3 regions of the Bacillus daqingensis genome follow, and region 1 is predicted to be linked to each of the others. Evidence: riboswitches for the same ligand, from Rfam matches in the RefSeq annotation. Region 1 holds a riboswitch; each other region holds the start of a gene.
What was found. Region 1 has a riboswitch for thiamine pyrophosphate ahead of ACFO4L_RS08620 (thiamine phosphate synthase). Riboswitches for the same ligand answer to the same signal wherever they lie in the genome.

Region 1 (5,435 bases):
GAGGCATTCTCCTTTTACCGGAACCATTTCCGGCATTCCCGGACAAGGTGCGGGGCCTATTCCGCCAGCATAGAGTACGTGTCGTCCGACGTATGTTTCTCCGGCAGCCGTTACGCTCCAGAGCGTATTTTCCGCCGTGATGCTTGTTGCCTGAGCAGGATAGATCACCTCCACCCCTTCTGCGTCCGCCGCTGCACGTAAGGTGTTCAAGTAAGCAGTTGCTTCCACCTGCGCTTCACTTGGAAATGAAATACCAGAAAGCGCTTGGTGAACACCCGCTATTTCCGGAGCATCTACACAAGTGAGGCCGGCCTTATCCGCATGAGCCCTCAACTCTTCCTGCCCCTGATCCGTATACGCAAGTCTCCATGCTCCTGTGTTCAATAATCCCGCCTTCACGCCTGTCTGCTTCTCTAAATCCGGGACCCAGCTCTTCAAATAATCACGTGCCGATTCAGCATAGGATCTGACGGACTCATCCGGAAGCCATTCGGTCGAAGCACCAAGCATACCAGCAGCAGCTGAAGAGGCCCCTGCCCCCGGTTTATCCCGTTCCAAAACGACTGTCTTCATCCCTTTTCGCGCGACGTGCACGGCAGGCGCCATACCGTTGACTCCTCCACCAATTACGATCAGATCATACATAGACGATCACGCTCCTTTCGAATTTCTGCTGCAGCCTCACCGGGATGCGGTGCCAGCATCACCGCTGACAAAAAACAGGCACCGGCGTACCCTCGCTCGTGAAACTGCTTCAGCGTCGAGCGTTCAGCACCTCCGATTCCGATCACAGGGATCGACGCACGGCTTAAAATGTGCTGCTGGACATGAAGCGGCAACACCTGTTTGGGCGCGCTGAATGGAGGCAGAACCGGTCCGCTGACCGTATAAACTGCTTGCTCGTTCTCTGCCTTCGAAAGCTCTCCCAAGCTGTGGATCGACATCCCTCCACCGCGTTCGACGGTGCTGTCAGACGGGGAGTGAATGGTTCCTTTCCACAGTTCCCAGCCCGTTGTCTTCTTATTCACAATCAGCTTTATCGTAAAAGCCTCTTGTAAAAACCATTGAAAAAAGGCGCTGCTTTGTTCCGCTCTCCACGATGGTTCTCTCAGATGCACGGCGTCAAAACGTCCATTCAGCTGTGTAATCACTTCTGAAAACTGATCAGGCTGCATCAAGCCCGTACTCACCGCGTGAAGGTCCAAGCCATTTCCCCCTTTTATCAACATGCAAAAAGCGCTCCCCTGGATGCAGGAAAGCGCTTCAACAGTCACATTACGTGCCCTTGTCGTCACTTCCCTACGCCAGTATCAACTGGATCAGGTTCCGGGAGTCCCAAAGCGCCGCTTCGATCTCAGCCCCTGCATATGGGGCACCTCCAGTGAGCTTCTATTTAATTTCCAGTCTAGTTGCACCCGAGCCCTTTGTCAATCCGAACGTTCAGGCTACAACGTCTGCTTCTACCTGCTTCATTTGGTAGAAGACGCCGCGCTGATGCATGAGCTCCTGATAGGAGCCCGATTCAACCAGCCTGCCTTCTTCCATGACAAGAATCTGATCCATCGCTTCCAGTCCATTTAAGTCATGGGAAATGACAAAAAGCGTACTGCCGGCTGAGGCCCGTTCCACTTCCATGCCTACTTCTGCTGCCGTAGCTGCATCCACCGAAGCTGCAGGTTCATCCAAAATCCAAACCGGCTTCTCCCGCAGCAACAGTCTCGCTGTACCGAGCCTTCGGCGCTCGCCGCCCGACAGGTTCGCAGCACGTTCCTGCAGCACGGTATCCAAGCTTAAATATCCGAGACGGACGCGCTCCAGTACTTGCTGCAACTCCGTTTCATCTGCCCCGTTGCTGAATAGATTGTCCCGAACAGTTCCGGCAAAGAAATGCTGCTCTTGCAGCTGTGCATTGACATGCGGCCAAATGGTCGTTTCATCCAAGCTGGAGGTGGATGCCTCACCATAGCGGACAGTGCCTTTATCCGGCAGGTAAATGCCGAGCATCAGCTGCGCTAATGTTGATTTTCCTGATCCGCTCGCGCCTACTACCGCTGTTCGTGAACCATTCGGAAGCTCAAAGGAAACGTCTTTCAGCACTGAACGTGTTTCATTCGGATACGTAAAGCTGACAGAGTCAAACACGATTGGAACGTCTGCCTGCTGAAGCGCAGCTGCGCTTCGCTCAGGCTGATCCTGCTGTTCTTCCTCAATCGCCTCGTTCAGACGTCCGGCTGCCTGCCGGCTCTCCTCGGCATAAGAAGGATACTGGGCCATCGGCACCGCATTTTCAAATACCGTCAAACTGATCATCATCAGCATTGCCAAGTAGACCCCATCAAGTGTTCCATTCGCTGTCATGACAACACCGGTTACGAGAATCAGCCAGGAGATAAGAAACGCCGTGCTTTGATTCCACGTAAGCCCCGCCAGCCTGCTCCCCGCAGCCTGACGCTGCTTGGCAACGTAGCTGCCGGCCGCTTCAAGCAGCTCGGCCTCTTTCGCGTCCAGCTTTTGAAACAGCTTCAAGTCTTGGTAGCCGTAGAAAAACTCTGCAGCATCGGTTGACAGCTTACCTCTAGCAGCACGAATACCGGCCGACGCCCGCTGCTGCCGTTTCCGGTAAACAGTCGGAAGGATCCATCCTGCCAGGAGCACTCCGCCGACGAGCAGTGCAGCGGCTGCCGGTGAAAAAAACACCGTAAAGGCGACCGTTGCTGTAAACACAGCAGCCATTACGACCGGCGGATAAAAGACGCGCAGAAAATAGTTCTGCAAACTTTCAACATCCCCGACGATCCTGGATAAGAGATCTCCGCTTTGAAACCGGTGCGTAATCCGCGGAGCAAGCGGTGCAAGCTGCCGAAAGAAATGCGTTCTAACGCTGCTCAGCATGGTAAACGTCGCCCGGTGTGAATACAGCCTCTCTCCGTAGCGGCTGAGCCCTCGCGTAAAGCTGAATAGTTTGAGCAGCGCAATCGTCACCGTCAGAACATATAACGGTGGTTCAATTGCTGCTCTGGAAATCAGGTACCCGCTGTTTGCAAACAGGGCCACTGCCCCCATACCAGCGAGAAAGCCAAACAGGACCGATAAAAAGACATCACGCTTCTCACGTAATACAAACGATCGAATCAGCTTCATATTTCCACCTCCTGACGGTTCAGCATGGTTCTGTAGCGCTCTGAACTTTTTACGAGTGCATCATGTGTTCCAGCTTCAACTACCTGGCCTTGTTCCATAACAAGAATCATATCAGCATCGCGGATTGTGTGGAGACGGTGCGCGATTGTCATTACGGTTGCATGTTTCCCGAGCTCTTGCAACGCTTTTTGCAGCACTTGCTCTGTCCGGACGTCGAGTCCTGCCGTCGGTTCATCAAAAAAGAGCAGGTGCGGCTTTTTCATAAACGCTCGGGCAAGAGCTACACGCTGCTTCTCTCCTCCCGACAAGCCGCGTCCACCATCGCCTATGACCGTATCCAGCTTGTCAGGCAGCTCCTCTATGAGCGGTGTGAGTCCCGACTGCGCCACTGCAGCTGCAATCTCCTCTTCAGACGCGGTTTCCATTCCAAGCGCAATGTTTTCCCGCAGCGTCCCTGCAAACATGTACGGGTGCTGGGTGATATAGGCTGTTTTCTGAAACCAGCCGGCTTCACTGTAAGCTTTCTGTTCCAGACCGTCTGCTGTAATGCGGCCTTCGGTCCCGAGCAGACCAGATGCGGCCTGCATCAAGGTCGTTTTGCCGGATCCGCTTCGTCCAATAACGGCTGTACTCGATCCGGCTGGCAGGACTGCAGTTACAGGTCCAAGCTGAAAACGGCCGTCGTCATAGGCATATGAAGTCGCTTCAAACGAAAGCTGCGGAGCTTTTTCCAGAACAGCTTTCCCTTCTCGTTCCGCCTCTGTTTCTTCATCAAGCTCTGCATAGACTCGTTCCGCTGCTGCCATGCTCCCTCTCCCCGTATGAAAAGCGCTTCCCATTTCCTTCAAGGAAGCAAAAAATTCAGGCGCCAGAATCAGTACAAAGAAAGCTGTGAAGAAAGAAAGCTGGTCATAAACGACAAGTCTTAAGCCCACTTCAAGTGCAACGAGCGAAACGCTGAGCATCGATATAAATTCGAGCATGAGAGAAGAAAGAAAGGCAACTTTTAGGACCGTCATCGTTGCATCCCGGTACCCGATGCTGCTTGCCTCTACTTCCTGCTCCTGCTGTCTCGCCCGTCCGAACAGACGAAGCGTGCCGAGCCCCTGCAGCACGTCTAAAAATTTACCGGAAAATGCCTGCAGCTTCTCCAGCTGTTCGTCTGATTTAGCCTGTGTACTTTTGCCGATCATAATCATGACAAGCGGTATGAACGGTGCAGTGACGAGCAGGATCAATCCGGATACCCAGTTCATGTAAAAAATGGCGCCGAGCAGAATCAGCGGGACAATAGATGACTGCATCATCACCACGTAGTAGCTGCTGAAATAAGCATCCATTTCATCGACTGCATCCAGAAGTGTACTTACTTTTCGGCCCGTTTGACGGGTGCCTGCCTGCTGAAGCGGCTGCTTTTTAAACGTCGCCAGCAGCTGCCGGCGAAAACGCTGCTTCACTTCCGCAGCGAGCCATTCACCTGTGCGATTATTCACATATTGAAGCGCAGCACGTAACAGCAGCGCTGCTGCAGCTCCTGCGAGCAGCCAGATCACCTCTGCCGGTCCGCTTCCGCCAAGAAAGACGGCATCAACAACGGCTACGATAAAATAGGTCTGCAGCACAATTGTAAGTCCAATCAGAACGGAAATCGTCATCAGCAGCATTCTTGTTTTTTTGTATTCTTTGGAGAGCTCTTTTAACCTCTCTTTGACACTCATAAACGTTCTCCTTTATGCATTGATCGTTACTTTTCTCATTATAAACGATAAGCATACGATTTCGACAGCACAAAGACCGGTCCGATAAAACGGCCGGTCCTCTCAGGCACCTTAGTGGGACATCCACTTTGGCGGTGTATTTTTATCCCAGTAAACATCTGCTATCGTATGATGTTCTTCAAAATCATCTTCTTTCATATGATAATGAAAGTTAAAATAGTATCCTTGCTTTGGCTTCATATCACGTCTAACGTGAAACCGGACCACGTCTGTTTCCGCTTCTTCATCATAAATGTGAAAAATCTTTTCGCCATATCCGCTTGACGGATGCTCGGAAATCGAAAGCTTCACCGGGATATCATCTTCTTCGTAAATAGATGATATGACATCTTCCATCTTAGGAATAATTTCTTCTAAAATATTGTCTTCCACTTTGTTCAATATTTTAGGTCCGAGTTTGGAATACATCTGCTCCTTCGCCTGCGACGTTAAGTCTTCAAGCTGCTCCTCTGCCGTTAAGTAGAGGGTCTCCTCTTCCATGATGGAACTGTCGGAGACAGAATCAAATGCACGGGA
Region 2 (5,435 bases), on a different contig from region 1:
CGGTGGAATCAGCCATGTCCAATCGCCGGTAACCGCTCTTCCAGCCTTTTTTTCCTTATCACAAAAGATGCGGAACTGCTCCGCTGCAGTATGATGATCCACGAGGCTGACCCCTTCCTCATGAAAGGAATAAATCACGGCGCGATTTAATTCAACGAGCGCCCGGTCCTTCCATAGCGATGCAGGCTTAGCTGTATCCAGACCGAACACACTAGCCACTGCTTCAAGACAGTTGTAGCGCCATGTATCAGCCAAATTCCGCGCACCGATCTCTGTTCCCATATACCACCCGTTGAAAGGAGAACATGGATAAACGATACCGCCAATTTCAATTTCCATATCTGCAATCGCCGGTACGGCATACCATTTCAGCTGCAAATTTGAAAAAGCCTCCTCTTCCGGATGCCGAAGCGGGACTTCCAATGCCTCTTCTGCTTCCCATTCATACAGATGGATGCTGCCATCCCGCTTTTGAATCAAGAGCGGAAGGATATCGAAATCAGTCCCTTTCCCTTTCCACCCAGCGGCCTGCGCCTGCTTAGTCAATGCTGCGGAAGCCGGGTCTCCTCTGCCATCCTCATACCCGGCGTAGCGAATCAGCTGATGATTCAGCAGCTGCCATTCTGGCGGTTTACCAGGCTGTGAAGGAGGGAATATCGTCATGGCCGGCCTGATTTTACCGCCGTTTGTCGTATACCGCAGATGCTTCCGGCACGCACTAATCACTTCATCCGGCGTATTGACGTGCCGTTTATCAAAGACGGTAAGCGTATCCCAAAAAAGTCTGCCGATGCACTTGTTTGCATTCCGCCAGGCCGCCTTTGCTCCAAAAGCCAGCTCCTCAGCTGTTTGCACATACGTACCAGTCGCTTCAATTTCCTGATAAACATCGTTTAAACGGTCTGCCAATCCAGTCTTTCCCTGCTCCGTATAATACTGATGTAAGAAGGATTGTGCAGCCTGCTCGAGCGTCATTTCCACATGATTTCCTCCTGACTGTCCAGCGAAGCTGTTAATATGATAGTATAAGGAACATCAGTGCTACTGCAAGAACGAGCACGATTGTTCACAAATTAATCACGTTTGACCCGCTGGGGGTGCACCATGTGCTGAGACAGAAACTATTTTCTGATCCCCTTGAACCTGATCTGGCGTAATACCAGCGTAGGAAAGTGGATGAAAGCAGCCGTTTTCCGGACTGATCCAGCTTCCGACGAAAACGGCTTTTTTCTATTCCGCTGCGCACGACATTATATACGTGAAGGAGTGAAAGCATGACGAATCAAGTCCTCGCTCTGCGAAATCTAATTAAGAGCGACGCCCCATTAATTCATAACATTACGAATGTCGTAGTGACTAACTTTACTGCCAACGGCCTCTATGCGGCAGGCGCGAAACCAGTAATGGCATATGCTCCCGAGGAAGCCGCAGATATGGCTTCTGCAGCAGACGCGCTAGTCCTGAACATCGGCACGCTTTCAAGCGCCACAAATGAGGCGATGCTTCTGGCCGGAAAAGCGGCAAATAAACATGGAAAACCAGTCATCCTCGATCCAGTCGGAGCAGGCGCTACCTCGTTTCGGACAGAATCTGCTGCCATGCTCTTAAAGGAGCTCGACATCGCGCTTATCCGCGGGAACAGCGGGGAAATTGCAAGTCTTGCCGGGTCAGAAGCAGTTGTAAGAGGCGTAGATGCCTCTGCTGCTCCTGATGACGCGTCGCAATCTGCGGTAAAGCTTGCACGCTCCCAGCAGACGACTGTCTGCATGACAGGCGAAGTCGACGTCATTACAGACGGCAGCAGCATGATCACCGTTCATAACGGTTCTCCCTCGCTCCAGGATGTCACCGGTGCAGGATGTCTGCTGTCCTCCATTGCGGCAGCTTTTATCAGCCGGGCGGCTTCTCCGCTTGAAGGCGCAGCCGCAGCCTGCGCCTATTACGGCGTATGTGCAGAAGCAGCCGCAGCCAGACAACCATATGCAGGTCCAGGTCATTTTCAAATCCATCTGCTCGACATGCTTCAGCAGCTGACAGACGAACAGCTTGAGCAGCAACTTATTCTGAAGGAGGCATCATTATGAAAACAGCATTGACAATTGCCGGTTCTGACAGCGGCGGCGGAGCAGGAATTCAAGCCGACTTAAAAACATTTCAGGAGCTTGGCGTTTTTGGCACAAGTGCCATTACTGCTCTGACAGCTCAAAATACGGTAGGCGTTCAGGGTGTCTTCCCGGCTTCTCCAGAAGCGCTCGAAGCACAAATCACCTCCGTATTGGATGACATCGGCGCACACAGCGTAAAAACCGGTATGCTGTTCGATTCCGAACGAATTGAAATCACCGCCTCCTTTGCAGCTGAAGGCAGGCTCCCTGCGTTGGTCGTTGATCCTGTTATGGTGTCCACGACCGGAGCCGAGCTGTTGAAGGAAGAAGCCCGGACCACGATGACAGAGAAGCTTTTTCCTCATGCCTCGTTGATCACGCCAAATATTCCGGAGGCTGAAATGATCACCGGAATGTCGGGCAGTTCGCTGCAAGTTCGTAAAGAAATGGCCCGTGAACTGTTAAAATTTGGTTCAGAGGCTGTGTTATTAAAGGGAGGTCATGAACCCGATGCTGCCACAATCACCGATATTCTATTCGATGGAGCTGAATTTCACTATTTAAGCGTCGAAAAAATCGAAACAAAACATACGCACGGCACCGGCTGCACGTATGCTGCTGCCGTTGCTGCCTATCTCGCTCAAGGAAAATCCATGAAAGATGCTGTTTTTGCAGCAAAGCAGTTTATTCACCAGGCGATCCTTCATGCGCACTCTGTCGGTGAAGGAGCTGGGCCCGTTCACCATGCAGCTCACCGGACGGCGGATAAACCATTTATCAAAATGGAGGTTGAACAGACGTGACCCAGTTCGCAAAGGAAAGGCTTGCTGTTTACTTTATAGCAGGTACGCAAAATACAGACCGGCCGCTTCCGGAGCTTGTGTTTGAAGCGCTTCGAGGCGGAGTAACGATGTTCCAGCTGCGTGAAAAGGGAACTGGGAGTCTGCAGGATGAGGACGAACGCCTGGTACTTGCAAAGGAACTAAAAGAACTGTGTGCCCGGTTTCATGTGCCGTTTATCGTAAATGATGATATCGAACTGGCTCTGGCCTCAGATGCTGATGGACTCCATATCGGACAAGATGATGCGGATCCGGCTGAAGCACGGCGCAGGATTGGAGCACAGAAAATACTTGGTGTCTCCGCCCGTACGATTGCAGAGGCAGAAGCAGCTGCCGCCGTAGCCGATTACCTCGGCACAGGTCCCATGTACGCTACTTCGTCAAAGGAAGATGCGGAGAGTCCTGTAGGACCGGAGCGTATTCAGGAAATGCGAAACGCTGGTATCCATTTGCCGATAACCGCGATCGGCGGTATAACGCTCGATAACGCGAAGCCGGTATTGCGAGCCGGTGCTGATGGCGTTTCGGTAATTTCAGCGGTATCTGCAGCAGAAAACGCGGAGGCTGCTGCCTCCGCGCTTCTCTCCATCTATCGTTCCATTAACCGCTGATAAATCGCTGATACAGCCGGAGTGCCTTTTCCGTATTTGATAATCCGTGCATAAGGGCCCGCCCATCCCGAAATAACACGGTACGTGTTCCTTCGAGATCGAGCTGCAGCAGATACTCATTCTGCAGCTGGACGAGCGGCTTCAGTCTCTGAAGGACTTCTTCGATATCAACAGTCTGGGACGGTCTAACCTGAACTGTATCACGTCCGCATAGCACCGACAGCCTCGTTCCGCTGCCGTTCAAAAACGGGTAAACTGCCTCTTCGCCGCAAGAGGGGCAGTTTTTTTGCTTCATTTTAGAAGTTCCAATAACGTGTACCGCCGGTTCCCATAGATCAAACCGAACCATCCCGTCTCTAAGCTTGTCGAGGTTTCCGCTTAACAGCTTGAGCGCTTCTGCCGTTTGATAAGCGGCTGTCATCTGAACGACCGGTCCGAGAATACCTGCCGTATCGCACGTATCCCCTCCAGCCGGTACGGCGCCGACTATGCAGGAAAGACACGCTGTCTTTCCCGGAAGGATCGTACAGGCAAGTCCGCCGGAGGCAACACAAGCTCCATAAATCCAAGGGATGCTGTATTTGCTGCAAAAGTCATTCAGCAGAAGTCTCGTTTCAAAATTGTCCAGTCCGTCGAGAATCAAGTCCGCACCCTTAAAGGATGCCAGCAGTTCAGGCGTTATTTCACCGGTGATGCCTTTTATATGCACGCCGCTGTTTATCTGGCGAAGCCGCTCTTCTGCAGCTGTTGCTTTCGGCTTTTGCTCCAGCGCATCCTGCTCGGTATACAGCTGCTGGCGCTGTAAGTTCGAAGGCTCTACATAATCACGATCGACGATCGCCACAGAGCCGACGCCTGCCCGGACCATCGTTTCTGCAATCGCGCTTCCGAGCGCACCCGCTCCTGCGATCAAAACCGATGAATGGCTGATTTGTTTCTGGCCTTCCATGCCGATAGGTGCAAACAGCTCCTGCCGTGAATACCTGTCCTTCATCCAGCTTCCTCCCTTTATACCGAGCGATGCTCCCCAAGCTCACTATCGAAATACCCCATATCTGTGAGCTTTAGAGATGGAATAACCGGCAGACACATAAAGGAGAGAGCCGAGATTGGATTAAATGAGCCGTGAAAGCCTGCCTTTGTGAACGAGTGCTCTACCTGCTTCAGATCTGCTGCGGCTGATTGTGCATCGGCGGATGACATGAGTCCGGCGATATCGAGCTGCATTGCAGCCTCTACCTCTCCATCAATCACAAGGGCAAGTCCTCCCTGCATGTCTTCTACCGTTTTTACCGCCAGCACTATTTCTTCGTCTGAATAGCCCGCTGCCACAATGTTGTGTGAATCATGCGCGGTCGTTAGTGCGAACGCCCCTTTCGTAAACTTCAGCCCTTTGATAAAACCGACTCCAATATGTCCTGTTTCATGATGACGCTCCAATACGACCAGCTTCATCATATCCTGCTCGGGGTCCTGCTGGAAATAGCCGTCTTGTACCGGAAGCCGGTAGAACCCTTTTCCGGTTACGATACTGTCAGGCCGGTATTCAATGCAGAGCGCTTCTTCCTTCTCTGCTTTCACCTTTAACTCTTCCTCCTGAAACGGCCTTAAATTGACAGAAGTTATCAGCGCTTCAGGAGGCGGGACCTGCTCAGATGATCCTGCTGAAAGCCTGCCCTCTTCTGCTGTCAGTTTCCCGCCGCAAAAGACGTGCGACGGACGAAAATCATTCAGATCATCGACTATCAGCAGATCAGCATCTCGGCCAGGTGCCACCGCTCCTTTCGTATGAAGCTGAAAACATTCTGCAGCATGGAGTGTCGCCATCTGAACCGCTGTTACCGGATCGAGACCCTCGTTAACGGCAATGCGGATAG
Region 3 (5,435 bases), on a different contig from region 1:
TGCCGCACCGCCTGCGATAACAGCGACAACTTCTCTTGAAACATCAATATTTCCGTATTTCGTATTCATTTCAATCGTCATAGAAGGTAGTCCTCCTCAATGGGGGTATTTGGCTTTTCAGCTATCGTCATTTTACTATACGCATGACAGCTTGCATAGTTCGTGCACCCGTCTAAGAGAATAGCACAAAAGCTCCAAAAATGCGATATCATCTGTCAAGGTTCATTACTTGAAATTACTGCTTGAATTAAAAAATGTACAATGCTACAATATTCAGGTATGATCGATGCTAGTGAAATGAAGGAGGGAATGCATATGTCACGCAGATGTGTTATTACCGGCCGAGGGCCGTCTACAGGCAATAAACGATCCCACGCATTGAACGCTACAAAGCGTCGCTGGGGTGCTAACGTGCAAAAAGTCCGCATCATGGTGGACGGCAAGCCAAAGCGCGTTTACGTATCCGCCCGCGCTCTAAAATCAGGCAAAGTACAGCGCGTATAATCGCTAAAAAAAGCTTCCGCCCCGAAATGGGACGGAAGCTTTTTTCATTTGTCCAGCTCATGCTTGAACGGGAAAATTGACTGCCGGCCTCATGCATCGCCTGATTCGATGAAGTAAAGAAGCCCGTCGTTAAACGACACCTTCGCTTCACGGTGCGTCCATTCATTGCTGACGCTGAGCGATCGATGCCGATAAAGCGTAGCCTGTTGGAGCGGATACAGCAGCCCTGACGTCGTTACACCCGTTACGTTTTGCCCAAGCGGGATCAGCGATACAAACTTATGGCCGCGTGTTCGAAGCTGATGCGTGCCCGGACGAAGGAGCTGCACCGAGTAGTGCTCTTCCTCGATTACGGTTTGCTCTGGCGAGGCTTCCAGCAAAAACAAGGCAGACAGTGTATGATCCAATCTTCCTCCGCCCACTCCGGTTATAATCAGCGGCATTCCCTCTGCTCGCTGCAGCGCAAGCTCCAGATCTGTCCAGTTTTTCGCTGGAGGATGACCCTCGATCTGTTCAGCCAGTTCTGCAATCTGCATCTTTTGTTCGGGCGTCACACTGTCAAAGTCTCCAACAGCTCGTACCATGCGGATGCCGCAGGCAGCTGCACACGCTGCCCCTCGGTCAACTCCAATAACATCAGCTTCCGGATAAAAACGAACCAGCCGGGACAGATGCCTTTCGGTCAGCTCAGGGCTGCCCCCGGCAATGATAACAGGATTCATACTGATCTTCCCTCAGGCTGCAAAATTCTGCCGCCTTTTTTTAATAAAAAGATGGTCACGATCAAAATTAAAAGAAGAGATGGCCCTAAATACCCTAAATTATAGAGAAACGAATACAAGGCGACCGGGGTACCTTCAGGAGCAAACTCTCCAAACCAGATAACACCTGCACTAAAATGAGCAGCAAATCGGAGAGCCACTGCAAGAGCAATTCCAGCAATCACTGCCCCAATCACTCTCCTCCCTCCAAACCAGGCACTGAAAAAGGCAGCCGTACCAACAAGTCCAAAAGCTACAGGATACTCCAGGATCGCCTGAGACCAATGGACGACATAAGGTCCAGTCATTAAGTTCAGCAGTCCGAACACAATGCCACACGCGATTCCTGCAGCCGGACCTCTTCGGAACGACAACAGAATTATTGGCAGCATAGCTAGGTTCACAGATCCTCCAAACGGCATCGTAAATAGTGTAATAAAGCTTAAAATCAGCGCTAGCGCAGCCATAAAAGCTGTTTCAATCATTATAACTATTTTAGTTGAACGCACGTGCGTCACCCTTTCATTTTTGCAGCGCAGAAAGGCCGCATCCTCAGGATACGGCCAACTCAGAAGCATCTGGCTTCTGATCGATCCCACATCCCTGCGCAAGCATTAACTTACAGGTTCACTGGGTCGGTGCTGCTCTGCACCCTCTCAGCCGTTACAAGGCTCCCCATGCGGTTTTATCATTCAGTTAAACTAATCCGTTCAGGAACGAAGGGATTTCATCGCTTGTTTTCTGTCCGACGCTTGAAAAAATGCAGACCCTGCTACTAATACATCTGCACCTGCTTCCCGGCAAAGCTTTGCAGTATCTGCGTTGACCCCTCCGTCTACCTCTATTTCCATAGCCGCTGGTTTTATCTCACTTGCTCGCTTCATTTTATCCAGCACAGATGGTATGAAAGTCTGACCTCCAAAGCCTGGATTCACGGTCATCAACAGCAGAAGATCGAGCTCGTCCATGACTTCCTCTACCATACTCAACGGACTGCCTGGATTTAAAACAGCGCCCGCTTTTACCCCTCGTCCCTTAATTTGCTGAATCGTCCGGTGTAAATGTGGACATGCTTCAGCATGCACGCTGATAATATCCGCCCCCGCGTCAGCAAAAGCATCAACGTACCTTTCCGGGTTTTCAATCATCAAATGCACATCAAGCGGCAGACTCGTATGCGGACGAACCGCTTCAACGATCAGCGGTCCAATCGTAATATTCGGAACGAAACGGCCGTCCATTACATCAATATGAATGTAGTCGGCTCCTGCTGCTTCGGCTTCCTTTATTTCGGACCCAAGCGCAGCAAAGTCTGCAGCCAGAATCGATGGCGCAATCTTCTCAGTCATTGTCAGTACCTCCGTTTTCTATTGGCTATTTCTTCATAAAACTGCTGATAACTATGATAGCGGAAAGCTGCAATGTCTCCCGTATCAACAGCCTGCTTTACCGCACACCCGGGTTCATTTAAATGGGTGCATCCTCTGAACTTGCAGTCATTGATCCGTGCTGCCATTTCTGGATACATGGCACTTAGCGTCTCCGTTTCGACATGGCGGAAATCAAGTGAACTGAACCCGGGTGTATCGGCAACAAATCCCTGATTGGGCATATGAATCAGTTCAACATGACGAGTCGTATGCTTGCCGCGGTTCAGACTCTTTGAAATAGCTGCAGTTTCCAGATTCAATTCTGGTTTAAGCGCGTTAAGAATGGATGATTTTCCAACCCCTGACTGCCCGGCAAAAACGGAAAGCCGTCCTGACAGAACTGGCAGCAGCTCCTCTACCTGGCCGGAAAGTTCAGAGGACGTGATAATAACACGGTAGCCGGCCTGCTCGTATGCAGGCAGATAAGGCTCTGCTTTATCCAACCCAAGATCTGCTTTTGAGACGCAGATAACTGACTCCAGCTCTGCTGCTTCGGTATGGACCAAAAACTTATCAAGCAGCAGCGGGCTAAAATCAGGCTCTTTAGCTGAAAAAACGAGAATAGCCTGATCAATATTTGCGATTGGAGGCCTGAACAGTTCACTCGTTCGTGCCTCGACCGCTAGAATATATCCATCAGTCGGGTTTTCTGCTTCAAATTCAACCATATCTCCTACGAGCGGCGTAATGTTTTTCTTGCGAAAGTTTCCTCGTGCGCGGCATTGTACCGTTTGTCCCTCCGACTCTACGTAATAAAATCCGCTGAGCGCTTTAATAATACGTCCTTTTGCCATAGTCACCTCACAAATCGATTTTATTCATCCGGACTGTAGGACTGCACTTCCTCATACGAATATTCATATGGCGAAGCATCAAACTCTTCCCCATTCACATACAGGATCAAGTATCCGGTGGAGCCTTCTTCAACGGTCATGGGAACGTCAAATTCAGTGGAGGCCGTTATCTCTTCGTTAATAACTTCAACAGGCGTCTCGTTCTCATCATCAATCACCTGAATCTCAATCTGATAGGATCGTCCGTTATCATTTTCCGGCACTTGAACCGAAAAAGGGACTTCTGCTGAAGCGACTGCCGGGCCTGGTTCCGGACCTCCGGAAAGTGTAACCATCACAGTAGTTGACTCCGAAATCTCTGTCCCCCGCGGCGGATCCTGTTCGATCACTCGTCCCTCACTCATTGATTCGTCATACTCTTCGGTAAACCTGACCGTTACATAAGGGACTCCTTCGAACGATTCTTCCACTTCCTCTTCCGTCATTCCGAACAAATTACCGATCGAAACCACTTCTCGTTCTGCTACCGTAAGCATGACCGTCGTTTCTGAAGGCATTACGGTTTGTCCGGCGGAAGGCTCCTGATCCAACACAATGCCGCCTTCCTGCTCTGAGACCGTTTCATACGACACAGACACGTTGTCAAATGCCTCAAGCTGTGACTCTGCTTCTTCCTCTGAGAGGCCTGTAACATCAGGAACTTCCATGGAAGCGTCATTTTCGCTGATTACGAGTCTCACAGTCGAGCCGACTTTAACAGTCGTTCCCTCATCCGGCTGTACACTGATGACGTGATTATCAGCTGTATCTGTGCTTTCACGGTACGCGCGCTCCACTTCCAAATCAAGGTTTTCGAGCTGTTCAGCAGCCGCGTCTGCATGCTGGCCGGAGACCTCCGGTACGGCTATTTCATCAACATGCAGCAAACCGGGAAGCCATATAAACGCGCTGAGCGTCAGCAGCACGGCTATTAGCACTGGCAGTATCCACTTTTTCTTTCGGTTCGGCTTTGAGGAAACTTTTTCTCCTTCTCCTCCCGAACTAGTTTTAGTATGAACAATGGTTTCCGGATCACTGCCTCGTCCCTCGGGGAAAACAGCGGGCATTTTTTTTGTTTCTTCATCATTCTCTGCCGTCCATTCAAGCAGCCGCTCGGAGCGTCTGGAGCTGTCCAGAACAGTTCTTAAATCCTCCAGCAGCGCCCCGGCACTGTTAAAGCGGTCGATCGGCTTTTTAGCTGTAAGACGGGTGATCATATTTTTTACGCTGTTTGGAACAGCAGTTGTGCGAAGCTCCGGAAGTGGTTCCTGTAAATGCTTTAACGCGATGGTAACTGCCGTATCCCCTTTGAACGGAACGCTCCCGGTAAGCATCTCGTACGCAATAATACCGAGTGAGTACAGATCTGATTTATAGGTGACCTGTCCGCCCCTGGCTTGTTCAGGCGACAAATAGTGAACAGAGCCCAGGATCGAGTTCGTATGCGTGATGGTTGCCTCGCTGATTGCTCTTGCAATACCAAAATCAGTAACTTTAGCCTGACCGTTTACGCTCATTAAAATATTCTGCGGTTTTACATCCCGATGGACAATGTGATTATCATGAGCGTGCTTCACGGCTTCCGAGATTTGCTTTAAAATTCGCACTGTTTCTTCTACCGAGAGTACGCCGCTGGATTGAATATACTCTTTTAGCGTCTGACCCTCTACATATTCCATGACGATGTAGTACAAATCATTCTCTTCCCCTACATCGTAGATCGACACGATATTCTCGTGTGACAAGCTGGTTGCGGCTTCAGCCTCGCGGTGAAACCTGCGAATAAATTCTTCGTTTTTAGAGAATTGGCTTTTAAGCATTTTCACTGCTACGTGGCGGTCGAGGATTAAATCTTTTGCAAGATATACATCTGCCATTCCACCTCCGCCGATTGGACGGATCAGCTT

Region 2: it holds a riboswitch for thiamine pyrophosphate, as region 1 does, so the genes downstream of both, thiM (hydroxyethylthiazole kinase) here and ACFO4L_RS08620 (thiamine phosphate synthase) in region 1, are expected to answer to the same signal.
Region 3: it holds a riboswitch for thiamine pyrophosphate, as region 1 does, so the genes downstream of both, thiT (energy-coupled thiamine transporter ThiT) here and ACFO4L_RS08620 (thiamine phosphate synthase) in region 1, are expected to answer to the same signal.

Annotation. Positions count from the first base shown of each region.
Region 1 is NZ_JBHSGK010000007.1:102,150-107,584, reverse strand. It holds gene ACFO4L_RS08625 (NAD(P)/FAD-dependent oxidoreductase) at 1-645, opposite strand, end outside; gene ACFO4L_RS08620 (thiamine phosphate synthase) at 633-1,205, opposite strand; TPP riboswitch at 1,280-1,390, opposite strand; gene cydC (thiol reductant ABC exporter subunit CydC) at 1,441-3,141, opposite strand; gene cydD (thiol reductant ABC exporter subunit CydD) at 3,138-4,859, opposite strand; gene ACFO4L_RS08605 (YpjP family protein) at 4,971-5,435, opposite strand, start outside.
Region 2 is NZ_JBHSGK010000001.1:82,399-87,833, reverse strand. It holds gene ACFO4L_RS00365 (nitric oxide synthase oxygenase) at 1-975, opposite strand, end outside; TPP riboswitch at 1,084-1,188, shown strand; gene thiM (hydroxyethylthiazole kinase) at 1,275-2,084, shown strand; gene thiD (bifunctional hydroxymethylpyrimidine kinase/phosphomethylpyrimidine kinase) at 2,081-2,908, shown strand; gene thiE (thiamine phosphate synthase) at 2,905-3,558, shown strand; gene ACFO4L_RS00345 (ThiF family adenylyltransferase) at 3,548-4,552, opposite strand; gene ade (adenine deaminase) at 4,567-5,435, opposite strand, start outside.
Region 3 is NZ_JBHSGK010000003.1:351,566-357,000, reverse strand. It holds gene ACFO4L_RS03070 (Asp23/Gls24 family envelope stress response protein) at 1-81, opposite strand, end outside; gene rpmB (50S ribosomal protein L28) at 316-504, shown strand; gene ACFO4L_RS03060 (thiamine diphosphokinase) at 594-1,226, opposite strand; gene thiT (energy-coupled thiamine transporter ThiT) at 1,223-1,774, opposite strand; TPP riboswitch at 1,849-1,953, opposite strand; gene rpe (ribulose-phosphate 3-epimerase) at 1,976-2,614, opposite strand; gene rsgA (ribosome small subunit-dependent GTPase A) at 2,617-3,489, opposite strand; gene pknB (Stk1 family PASTA domain-containing Ser/Thr kinase) at 3,510-5,435, opposite strand, start outside.